One region of the Pseudoduganella sp. UC29_106 genome, then DNA from elsewhere that is predicted to be linked to it. Evidence: predicted binding sites of a transcription regulator. Region 1 holds the regulator's gene; each other region holds the start of a gene.
The links. Region 1 encodes LexA, which represses DNA repair genes until DNA is damaged. Its sites were predicted from a motif close to ACTGTATNNNNATACAGT; they were not measured.

Region 1 (3,272 bases):
TCTTCGACAACTACAAGAAGAACCCGTCCCATATGTGGGGCCTGGTGCAGATCCGCGCCAAGGGCTTGCGCGATTTCGGCGCATCGCTCGGTCCGGAAGCGGCCCACCATATCGCCGTCGGCGCCGAAACGCTGGCGCTGCGCATGGAGCGCACCTGCGCCAATGCGCGCGCGCTGGCCGGGATGCTGGCTGCCGACGAGCGCGTGGCCGCCGTCTACTATCCGGGGCTGAAGTCGCACCCGCAGCACGGCATCTCCACGGAGCTGTTCAAGGATTACGGTTCGCTGCTGTCGTTTGAGCTGAAGGAGGGCATCGACTGCTTCGATTACCTGAACCGCCTGAAGCTGGCTATCGCGACCTCGAATCTGGGCGACACGCGCACGCTGGTGATTCCCGTGTCGCACACCATCTTCTTCGAGATGGGCCCCGAGCGCCGCGCATCGATGGGCATTGCCGACTCGCTGATCCGCGTATCGGTCGGCATCGAAGACACCGCCGACCTCCTCGACGACTTCCGCTCCGCCCTAGACGCCTGACCCCGGTTTATTACCAGGGATCGGCGCCGGGCATGTGGTAGGGGTGGCGCCAGCCGGGGAGGGCGGCGATGCGGTCCAGCCAGGCCTGGACGCGCGGCGGGTATTCGACGCTGGCCTGCTCGGGCCAGTACAGGTAGCCGCAGATCGAGCAGTCGGCGATGCTGGGCGTATCGTCCAGCAGGAATTGGCGGCCGTCGGATAGTTCTTCGTCCAGGCGCACGATGTCGGCATCGAAGCGCTTGCGGAACCAGGGCAGCACGGTGCCGGCGTAGGCGCCTTCGTCGTCGAACTTCTGGCCGTAGCGCAGGTGCGCCATCGAAAAGCCGATGCGGTTCGCTTCCCAGAACAGCCATTCGCGGCAGCGCTCAAGACGTTCCTTCGTTTCCCCGCCCCAGTCTTGCAGGTGCTCGGCCAAATGCAAAAGGATGGCGTTCGACTGTACATAGGGCTTGCCGTCGTGGACCAGCAGCGGCACTTCGCAGTAGCGCGCCAGGCTGCGGAAGGGCTCCGGGCGATCGGCGCGCGCCAGGCGCAGGTCGATTTCCTCGTACCCGTGCGGCACGCCGGCCAGTTCCAGCAGCAGCTTGACCTTGTAGCTGTGGCCCGACTCGCAATTCCCGAACAGCTGGATCATCAGTGCCAGGTCCTCATCAGCCCGACGGCCAGGCCTTCCAGGGCGAAGTCGTCTTCCGGCGTGACGGTGATGACCTTGAAGTCCGGATTCTCAGGCAGCAGTTCGACGGTGGAGCCGGTCTTGCGGTAGCGCTTCACGGTGACTTCGCTGCCGATGCGCGCGACCACGATCTGGCCGTTGCGGGCGCTGTCCGCCTTTTTCACGGCCAGCAGGTCGCCGTCCATGATGCCGATGTCGCGCATCGATTCGCCGCGCACTTTCAGCAGGAAGTCCGGCTTGGCGGAAAACAGGTTGGGGTCCACGTTGTAGGTCGTCTCCAGGTTTTCCTGGGCCAGGATAGGCGAACCCGCAGCCACGCGGCCTATCAGCGGCAATTGCATCAGCATGCCGGCGGTGATCTGCGGCAGTTCGTCGTCGCCCGTTGCGGCTGCGCGACGGGAGCTGCCCTGGCTGGACATGCTGCCTGCGCCCGACGCCGGCGCGCCGAAGTTGCCGGTCAGGCGGATACCGCGCGAGGTGCCGGCGGTGATTTCGATGGCGCCCTTGCGCTGCAGGGCTTTCAGATGTTCTTCGGCCGCATTGGCGGACTTGAAGCCCAGCTCGGCGGCGATTTCAGCGCGGGTCGGCGGGAAGCCGGTGTTGTCGATTGCGTCCCTGATCAGATTGAGAATTTGTTCCTGGCGTGCTGTGAGCTTGATCATGGTACGTGTGCTGTGGATATAGACAGTCTGTATTTTTGTACAGTGTGGAACGAATTGCAAGCAAAATTGTTGCAACTCGAGAAAAATTTGGGTGAAATGTTGAAATGACAATTTACGGAGGCCGGGATGGGACGCTACGCTTTCTTGCTTGCTGCAGGTATCGCTTTGTTCGGCGCGCTGATTCATCTGCTCGCGCCGCTGCTTGGGGCGGAGTGGTATGCCTTCCTGCAGGCGCCGGCATCCGTTGTCGCTTCTGCCCGCCGCGGCACCGCGCTCGCGCCGGCGGGCACGGTCGGGATTGGCGTAGCGATGCTCGTGTGCGGCCTGTATGCGCTCGCCGGCGCCGGCTGGCTGCGCTGGCTGCCGTTCGCGCCGCAGGCGCAGGGGACCATCGCCGCCGTCTGCCTGCTGCGCGGCCTGCTGATCGTGCCCTACTGGCTAAAGTTTCCCGTGACTGCCTTTGACGTCACGGCTTCGGCGGTGTGGGTGGCTTGCGGCCTTGGTTTCCTGGCCGGCATCCTGTGGCGCCGGCCTGCCGAACAGCTCGCCGAGGCTTCCAGCCTCCAGCAGGGCGAGGCTCCAGGCGTCTAGCTGCTGCTGGCTCGCGGCGGCGACTCGCTCATACGTTTCGGTCGGCAGGTGGCCAAAACGGTGTGCCAGCATCCCCAGCAACATCCGCCGCTGGCCCTCGACGCGTCCCTCGAATGTGCCTTCGACCCAACCTTCGGCGCGGCCTTCGACGCGCCCTTCAACGCGCCCTTCAACGATGCCGATGGCCAGCCCTTCGGCGTGGCCCTCGCGGCGGGCCTCGCTTTTCCAGTAATTGATTAAAGAGTTTTCGAATGGCATTTGACGCCTCCTGATGTGATCAGTGCATTGCTGGAAAATAGTCGCCTGCAGCGGTGGCGGCAGGCGCATGAGCCAGTCGATCAGCCGGTACAGCTCCAGCGTGCGGTCCAGCGGCCAGTTGCGGGCAAACAGCTTTTCCACCAATTCCGATTTGAGTGCGAAACGGCGCTCGGAGTTCCGTCGGGTTTGTTGCGTGTACAGGTGAGCTGCGGCGATGAGGGCGACGGGATTGGCGCTGGCGGTCAGGGCCGGGATGTCGTTGCGGTAGTCGAGCAGCTTGACTGCCGGGAAGCTTGTAGCGACGTGGTATCCGAGTTGGTCGTAACTGAAGCTGGAGGGGCGCCAGGTGGGGCTGGGGTCTGTCAGCAAGGCGAGGCTCGATACCGGCGCATGTAGGGCATCGCGCAGGCGGGAGTTGTAAGTGAACATGCGTTCGGCAAAGGCTGCGTCGCGGCGGCACTGGATTTCGATGTGGAAATGGAGTGACGCCGGCGCGGGCACTGGCTTGGCCGTCTCCGGCCGCGGTCGCGGCAGGGGTGGGCTGGCGTCGCG
Region 2 (3,272 bases), 1.9 Mb from region 1:
CCTTGATGCGCGCCGAGCTGTCCTTGATGGCCCCCATGGTCTGCACCACTTCGCCCACCACCTGGCCGCCTTCGCCCGCATAGCTTGCGGCGGATTCCACCAGCTGGTTGGCCTGCTTCGCATGGTCGGCGTTCTGGCGCACGGTGGAAGTCAGCTGCTCCATCGACGATGCCGTTTCCTCCAGCGACGCTGCCTGCTGCTCGGTGCGGCGCGACAGGTTCAGGTTGCCGGCGGCGATTTCCGCCGACCCGGTGGTGATGGTATCGGTACTGCTGCGCACCGCGCCCACGGTACGGGTGAGGGAGGCCATCATATCTTTCAGCGCATTCAGCAGCCGCCCCGTTTCATCGCTGCGCTGCACGTCGATGCGCGCGGTCAGGTCGCCTTGCGCCACGGTTTCGGCCAGGTCCACCGCCTGGTTGATCGGCGCGGTGACGGAGCGGGTGATCAGCCAGCCCGCCAGCGCGGACAACGCCGTGGCCAGCACCAGCAGGCCGGCCATCAGCCACGTCGCATCGCTGGCCGCCTGCTCCGCGTGCGCGCCATCCTGGCTCATCAGGCGACCCTGGTAGGCGAGGATGGCATCGAGCTTCCCGAAGAAGGCGTTCTGCGCCGGGATCACGTCGCTGAACAGGCGCTGTACCGCCGCCTCGCGCTCGCCGGCCTGGAACTGGCGCAGCACGTCGTCGCGCTTTGCCTGGAATTCCGTATAAGCCTGGCGCTGGTCGGTGAACAGCTGCTTTGCTTCCGGCCGCACAAGAATCTTCTCGAGTTTCGAGGCGGCCTCGCTGCTCGTGCGCTCAGCTTCCGACATCGCCGTGAGGAAGGGCGCGGCGGCGGCAGCCTCGGGCGCCAGCATGGCATTGCGCAGCGCCTGAGCCGAGCGGTTGGCGTAGCTGCGCATATCGTTGGTGAGCGTCACCTTCAGGTAGCGGTCATTGACCAGGTTGTGCGTAAGGTTCGCGATCTGTTCGATGCGGCTGATGCCGGTGAGCGACATGGCCAGCATGATGGAAATCGTCAGCGCAAAGCCGAGGGCGAGACGGGCGCCGATTTTCAGGTTTGAAAGGGTCATGGTTATCCTCCCGGAGCGCCCCATCGTATGCCTTTTCGCGTGGGGCTGGCTCTCTCTTGAATACTGGATATAATTACAGTATTTCAACATCACTCCGACCACCCGCACATGAGCAGGCCGCGCCGCATCGCCCACCTCGACATGGATGCGTTTTACGCGTCGGTGGAATTGCTGCGCTATCCGGAATTACGCGGCCAGCCGGTGGTGATCGGCGGTGGCTCCAGGCATCAGCCGCGCATGAAAGAGGATGGCACGCGCGAGTTTTCCCGGCTACGGGACTATGTCGGCCGTGGCGTGGTGACCACATCCACCTATGAAGCGCGCGCGCTCGGCGTGTTTTCGGCGATGGGCACGATGAAAGCCGCTGCCCTCGCGCCGGACGCGATCCTGCTGCCGACCGACTTCGATTCCTATCGCAAGTATTCGCGCCTGTTCAAGGCGGCGGTCGCCAGCATCGCGCCGCAGATCGAGGACCGCGGCATCGACGAGATCTATATCGACCTGACCGACCTGCCCGAAGAAACTCGCGATCTGGGTATGCGGCTGAAGGCGGCCGTGAAGGAAGCCACGGGCCTGAGCTGCTCGATCGGCATCGCGCCCAACAAGCTGCTGGCCAAGATCTGTTCCGACCTGGAGAAGCCGAACGGGCTGACCATCATTTCCTATGACGATGTGCCGGCGCGGATCTGGCCGCTGGCCGTGCGCAAGGTGAACGGCATTGGCCCCAAGGCGGAGGCCAAGCTGATTGCGCTGGGCATCGAGACGGTGGGCCAGGTCGCGGCGGCCGATGCGCGCCTGCTGCAGGAGCATTTCGGGCTGAATTATGCGGAGTGGCTGCAGCGGATTTCGCATGGCCACGATGAGCGCGAGGTGGCCACGCGTTCCGATCCGAAGGGCATCAGCCGCGAGACGACTTTCGAGCGCGACCTGCACGCGAAGCAGGACCGCGCAGAGTTGTCCGAAATATTCACGCGCCTGTGCACCAAGCTGGCGGATGACCTGGCGCGCAAGCGCTATGCGGGGCGTACCATCGGCATCAAGCTGCGCTACAGCGATTTCCGCACGGTGACGCGCGATGTGACCTTGCCGCTGCCGACCTCGGACGCGGCTGCGATTCGCCGCGCTGCCGGCGAGTGCCTGCGCCGCGTGCCGCTGGAGTTGCGCCTGCGCCTGCTGGGCGTGCGCGTATCGGCCCTGACGCCACTCGATGAATTGGTCGCCGCGCCGTCGCCGAAGCAGGGCGATCTTTTTGCCGGGCTGTGAGTTTGCGTGAGTTTTCCAGCGTGGCCGCGACCGCATAATGCGGGCGCGAGCCGGGGCTTCCTGCCGCCGGTTGCGAACGTGGACTCGTCGATGGATCGAAAGCTGTCTTTGCCGCGCGGCGCGCTGCTGTTCGCGCTGGCTTTGTTGCACCTTGTGGTGCAGCTGATGTGGCGGCCCGTGCAGCGTCCAGCCGCCGACTGGCTGCCCCGGCGCGAGGGGGAGCTGGTATTCCTGCTGCCACCGCCGCCGCGCCCTCAAACGCCCAGCGCGCCCCCAGCCGAACGTGTCCGACGCGCCCCGGAGCGCGCGCGTCCGCCGCAGGCCGAACGGGACGCGGAAACGGGCCGCCCGACGCGGGGTGATGGCGTCGCGCAGGAGGCGTTGCCGCAGCGCGGGGATGATCCGTTTGCGGTACCGGAGGCGCCAGCGGGTGGGGCGTCGGCTGAATCGCTGCTCGCCCGCGCCCGCAGCGCAGCAGGCAAAGCCGACCGCGACCTGCGCAAGGAGCGTCGCGAAACGCTCGCCCTGCGGGAGCCCGAGCTGGCGCGCAAGATGGCCGCCGCCTACATTGACCGCAGCCACAAGATCACCGAGACGGTGTTGTCAAATGGCGACGCCATCATGAAGGTGCAATCGCCCTTCGGCACCTACTGCTGGATCAAGTGGGGCAGCCAGCCGGGCCCTGGCCGCGACCCTATCCGCGACGCCGGAAAACAATTCGCTGTGCCATGTCCCAAATGAGCAATGTAAAATGTCGTTCCTTTTAAATGCTCCGTAAGGCACACACCAAGTATGTGGTTCAAGAATCTCCAGATCTACCGTCTGCCCGCCCCGTGGGCATTTACTCCAGAACAACTCGAAGAAGCACTGCAATCGCAGGCGTTTACTCCTGCCAGCAGCAATGAGCTGATGCGCCAGGGCTGGGACAAGCCGC
Region 3 (3,272 bases), 110 kb from region 1:
GTGTGCGGCTTCAATGGCTCGCGCCACTGGGAGCGTGTTACGGTTCCGTGTTATTCGGATTGATGTTATGTGTGAGATGCCTAACGCAGCGCGCAGAAAAGTGGATACGCTTTCTGTCTGCGCAGCCGCGCGTTGAGACGTCCTGCGAATCGCTGCTCGGCACTAAAGAAAGAAGGCGAGAGCGGCGACTGCGGTCGGCGGGAGCGCGCCCAGCAGCAAGCCGATGGCGCTGATGGATGCGTCGCGGAAGCCGGCGCGAAGCAGGGAGGCGCCGGCGGGGTTGGGCGCGTTGGCGATCACCGTCAGGCCACCGCCGGCCACGGCGCCGGCAACGAGCATGTATTGCGCCTGCGGCGTGATGCCGTCGATCAGCGAACCGAGATAGGTGAGTGCGGCGTTGTCGGTGACGGCGGTCAGGGCCAGCGCGCCAAAGAACAGTGCGACCGGCTCGAAGGCGCGACACGATCGGTTGCAGCCACCATTGCTGCATGCCGCCCAGCACAACCAGTCCCGCCAGGAAGAAGCCCACCAGCAAAGCCTCCTTCAGGATCAGCGGCGACTGGAAGCGCGAGTAGGCAGTGGCGTAGCCGAGGAAGAACAGGAACACGCCGAGGAACAGCACGGGATGGTGGGCCAGCAGCACGACGGCCGCCAGGAAGGCCACGTGGATGGCGCTGACGAAGAGGGGCACGGGACTCGCATCGCGCGCCGGGGCGGCGTCCGCACGGGCCGACAGGTGGGGACGCAACAGCGCGCTCACCACGCTGGCATTGATGGCAACGGCCAGCGCCGCCTTCCAGCCAAAGGTCGCGGCCATGAAGGCGCTGTCCCACTGCCAGGTACCGGCCACCATCAGGACCGGCGGCGCGGCATACGAAGTCAGTGTGCCGCCGATCGACACATTCACGAACAGCACGCCCAGCGCGCCGTACTTGAGCCATTCCGGCACGGGGTCGCGGAACACCAGCGGGGCCAGCATCAGCGCGGCAATCGTCATCGCGGCGGGCTCGGTGATCAGGGAGCCGGTCAGCGGCACCACGGACAGGCCCAGCCAGGCCAGCGCCACCTCGGCGCGCCCCGGCGCGAGACGCGCGATTGCTTCCAGCAGGCGCCGCACGAACTCCAGTACGGGACGCGAAGCCGCCACCACCATCACCACGAACACGAACAGCGGTTCCGTGTATTGCTGGGTTTCTGCATAAGCGATCGCATTCTGCGGACCCGCCACGAAGGCCATCACCACCACCAGCACGAATGCCCAGAAGCCGAACACCACTTCCACTTCGCCCAGCAGGTGGAACAGGCCGTGATGGCGCGGATAGCGTTGGGCCAGCATGCCAAAGGATTTGGCGCTGAAAGTGTGGAGCAGGGCGATGGCAAACAGGACGGCGCCGATGGTCTGCATAGTGTTCAGGAAATGATTTGCAATGTTGGCGATTTTATCAGCCCCTTGCCAAAATCCCGTGCGCAGAGTACTGTATATGCATACAGCTATTTTGCTCTCTGATTCCATGGCCCGCTCTGACCCGATCACAGCGCCGGAAGCCTTGCACCCCTCACTCTGGTTTGCATCGCAACTGGCGCGCAGCACCACCCGTTGCATCGACACCGGGTATGCGGCCCTGTCCGCCCAGTTGCCCGGTGGGGGCTGGCCGACCGGCAGCCTGGTCGAGCTGCTGCTGCAGCAAAGCGGCATCGGCGAGATGCGCCTGCTGCATCCGGCGCTTGCGGAGCTGAAACGTCCTATTGTCCTGCTGCAGCCGCCCCAGGTGCCGCAGGCGCTGGGCCTGTCCGCGCTGGGCGTGCAACCCGCCCAGCTGATCTGGGTGCGCAACACAGGCCGCACGGCCGATGGCCAGTGGGCGGCCGAGCAGGCCTTGCGCAGCGGCTGCTGCGGCGCCGTGCTGCTGTGGGACCGCCATGTGCGCGGCGAATCCCTGCGCCGCCTGCATCTGGCAGCCCAGAGCAGCGACACGCTGTTCTGCATGATGCGTCCCATCCAGGAAGCGCAGGATGCCTCGCCCGCGCCGCTGCGGCTGGCGGTGCGCGGCGCGGTCGGCGGCGTGCGGATTGAATTTATCAAGCGGCGGGGACCGCAGCGCGACGAGCCGCTGTTCCTGCCATTAACCCCTTCTACATTGTTGCGACATGCGTCTGTGGATCGCCCTGCACCTGCCCCGGCTCCCGCTCGAGGTATTCTGCCCGCGGTGGTCGGATGACCAGTGCAGCGTGGTGCTGGAGCAGGATGGCGTCATAGCCTTATCCGATCTGGCCCACGCCTGCGGGGTGCGGCCGGGCATGCGGCGCGGCGGCGTGATGATGATGGCGCCGCAAGCGATGCAGCACGAGCGCGCGCCGCTGAAGGAAGCGGAAGCCCTGCATGCGGTGGCCATGGCCATGCTGCAGTTCACGCCGCAGGTGGCGGAAGGAGAGGAAGCATCCCTGCTGCTCGATATCGGCGCCAGCCTGCGCCTGTTCGGTGGCATCCGCAAGCTGTGCCGGCGCGTGCTGGACAGCCTGCACGCCCTCGGCTTCAGCGCCCACCTTGGCGTGGCGCCGACGGCGCGCGGCGCCTGGCTGCTGGCGCACAGCGGCGGCGGACGATCTTTAAAAATCGGATCATTGCTGCGCCGGCTGGAGCGCCTGCCGGCCGGGCTGTTGCCGCCCGTGCGTCCCTTCCTGCCCTGGCTGCAGGGCATAGGCTGCCACACGGTGGGCGACCTGTGCCGGCTGCCGCGTCCCGGCCTGAAGCGGCGCTGCGGCGCGGCCGTGCTGGAAATGCTGGACACGGCGCGCGGCCAGATGCCGGAAATGTTCGAATGGATCGAAGCGCCGCCCACCTTCAGCGCGAAACTGGAACTGTTCGGCCGCATCGAGAATGCGGACCTGTTGCTGGCCGGCGCCTGCCGCCTGCTGCAGCAGCTGACCGGCTGGCTGTGCGCGCGCCAGTTCGCCGTGGAAGGCGTGCGCCTGCTGCTGGAGCATGAACGGGGGCGGCAAGCCTGCTCCGCCCACGCCCATCGAAGTCATGCTGGCCGAGCCGACCTGGCGCGACGAACACCTGGTGCGCCTGCTGAAGGAGCGCCTGGGCAAGGTGGAACTGGTGGCGCCCGTGATCGGCCTGCGGCTGGAAGCGCTGAAGGTGGAACCGATGGCGCCGCTCAGCGATTCGCTGTTCCCCGAGCCGGGCGGCAGCAAGGAAGACCAGCAGCGCCTGTTCGAGTTGCTGGTGGCGCGCCTGGGTGCGGACAATGTGCTGCAGCCTTGTCCGC

Region 2: the regulator LexA is predicted to act here: its motif matches at 1,138-1,155, upstream of dinB (DNA polymerase IV).
Region 3: the regulator LexA is predicted to act here: its motif matches at 1,475-1,492, upstream of imuA (translesion DNA synthesis-associated protein ImuA).

What each region holds. Positions count from the first base shown of each region.
Region 1 is NZ_CP171977.1:5,236,221-5,239,492, reverse strand. Features, by position in the region: gene ACHMW6_RS26300 (cystathionine gamma-synthase family protein) at 1-536, shown strand, start outside; gene ACHMW6_RS26295 (glutathione S-transferase family protein) at 547-1,170, opposite strand; gene lexA (transcriptional repressor LexA) at 1,170-1,871, opposite strand; gene ACHMW6_RS26285 (DUF4351 domain-containing protein) at 2,310-3,221, opposite strand.
Region 2 is NZ_CP171977.1:7,160,838-7,164,109, forward strand. Features, by position in the region: gene ACHMW6_RS35545 (methyl-accepting chemotaxis protein) at 1-1,075, opposite strand, end outside; gene dinB (DNA polymerase IV) at 1,184-2,338, shown strand; gene ACHMW6_RS35555 (hypothetical protein) at 2,345-3,079, shown strand; gene ACHMW6_RS35560 (recombination-associated protein RdgC) at 3,131-3,272, shown strand, end outside.
Region 3 is NZ_CP171977.1:5,341,458-5,344,729, reverse strand. Features, by position in the region: partial or broken gene ACHMW6_RS26780 (putative Na+/H+ antiporter) at 163-1,405, opposite strand; gene imuA (translesion DNA synthesis-associated protein ImuA) at 1,512-2,219, shown strand; partial or broken gene ACHMW6_RS26770 (Y-family DNA polymerase) at 2,149-3,272, shown strand, end outside.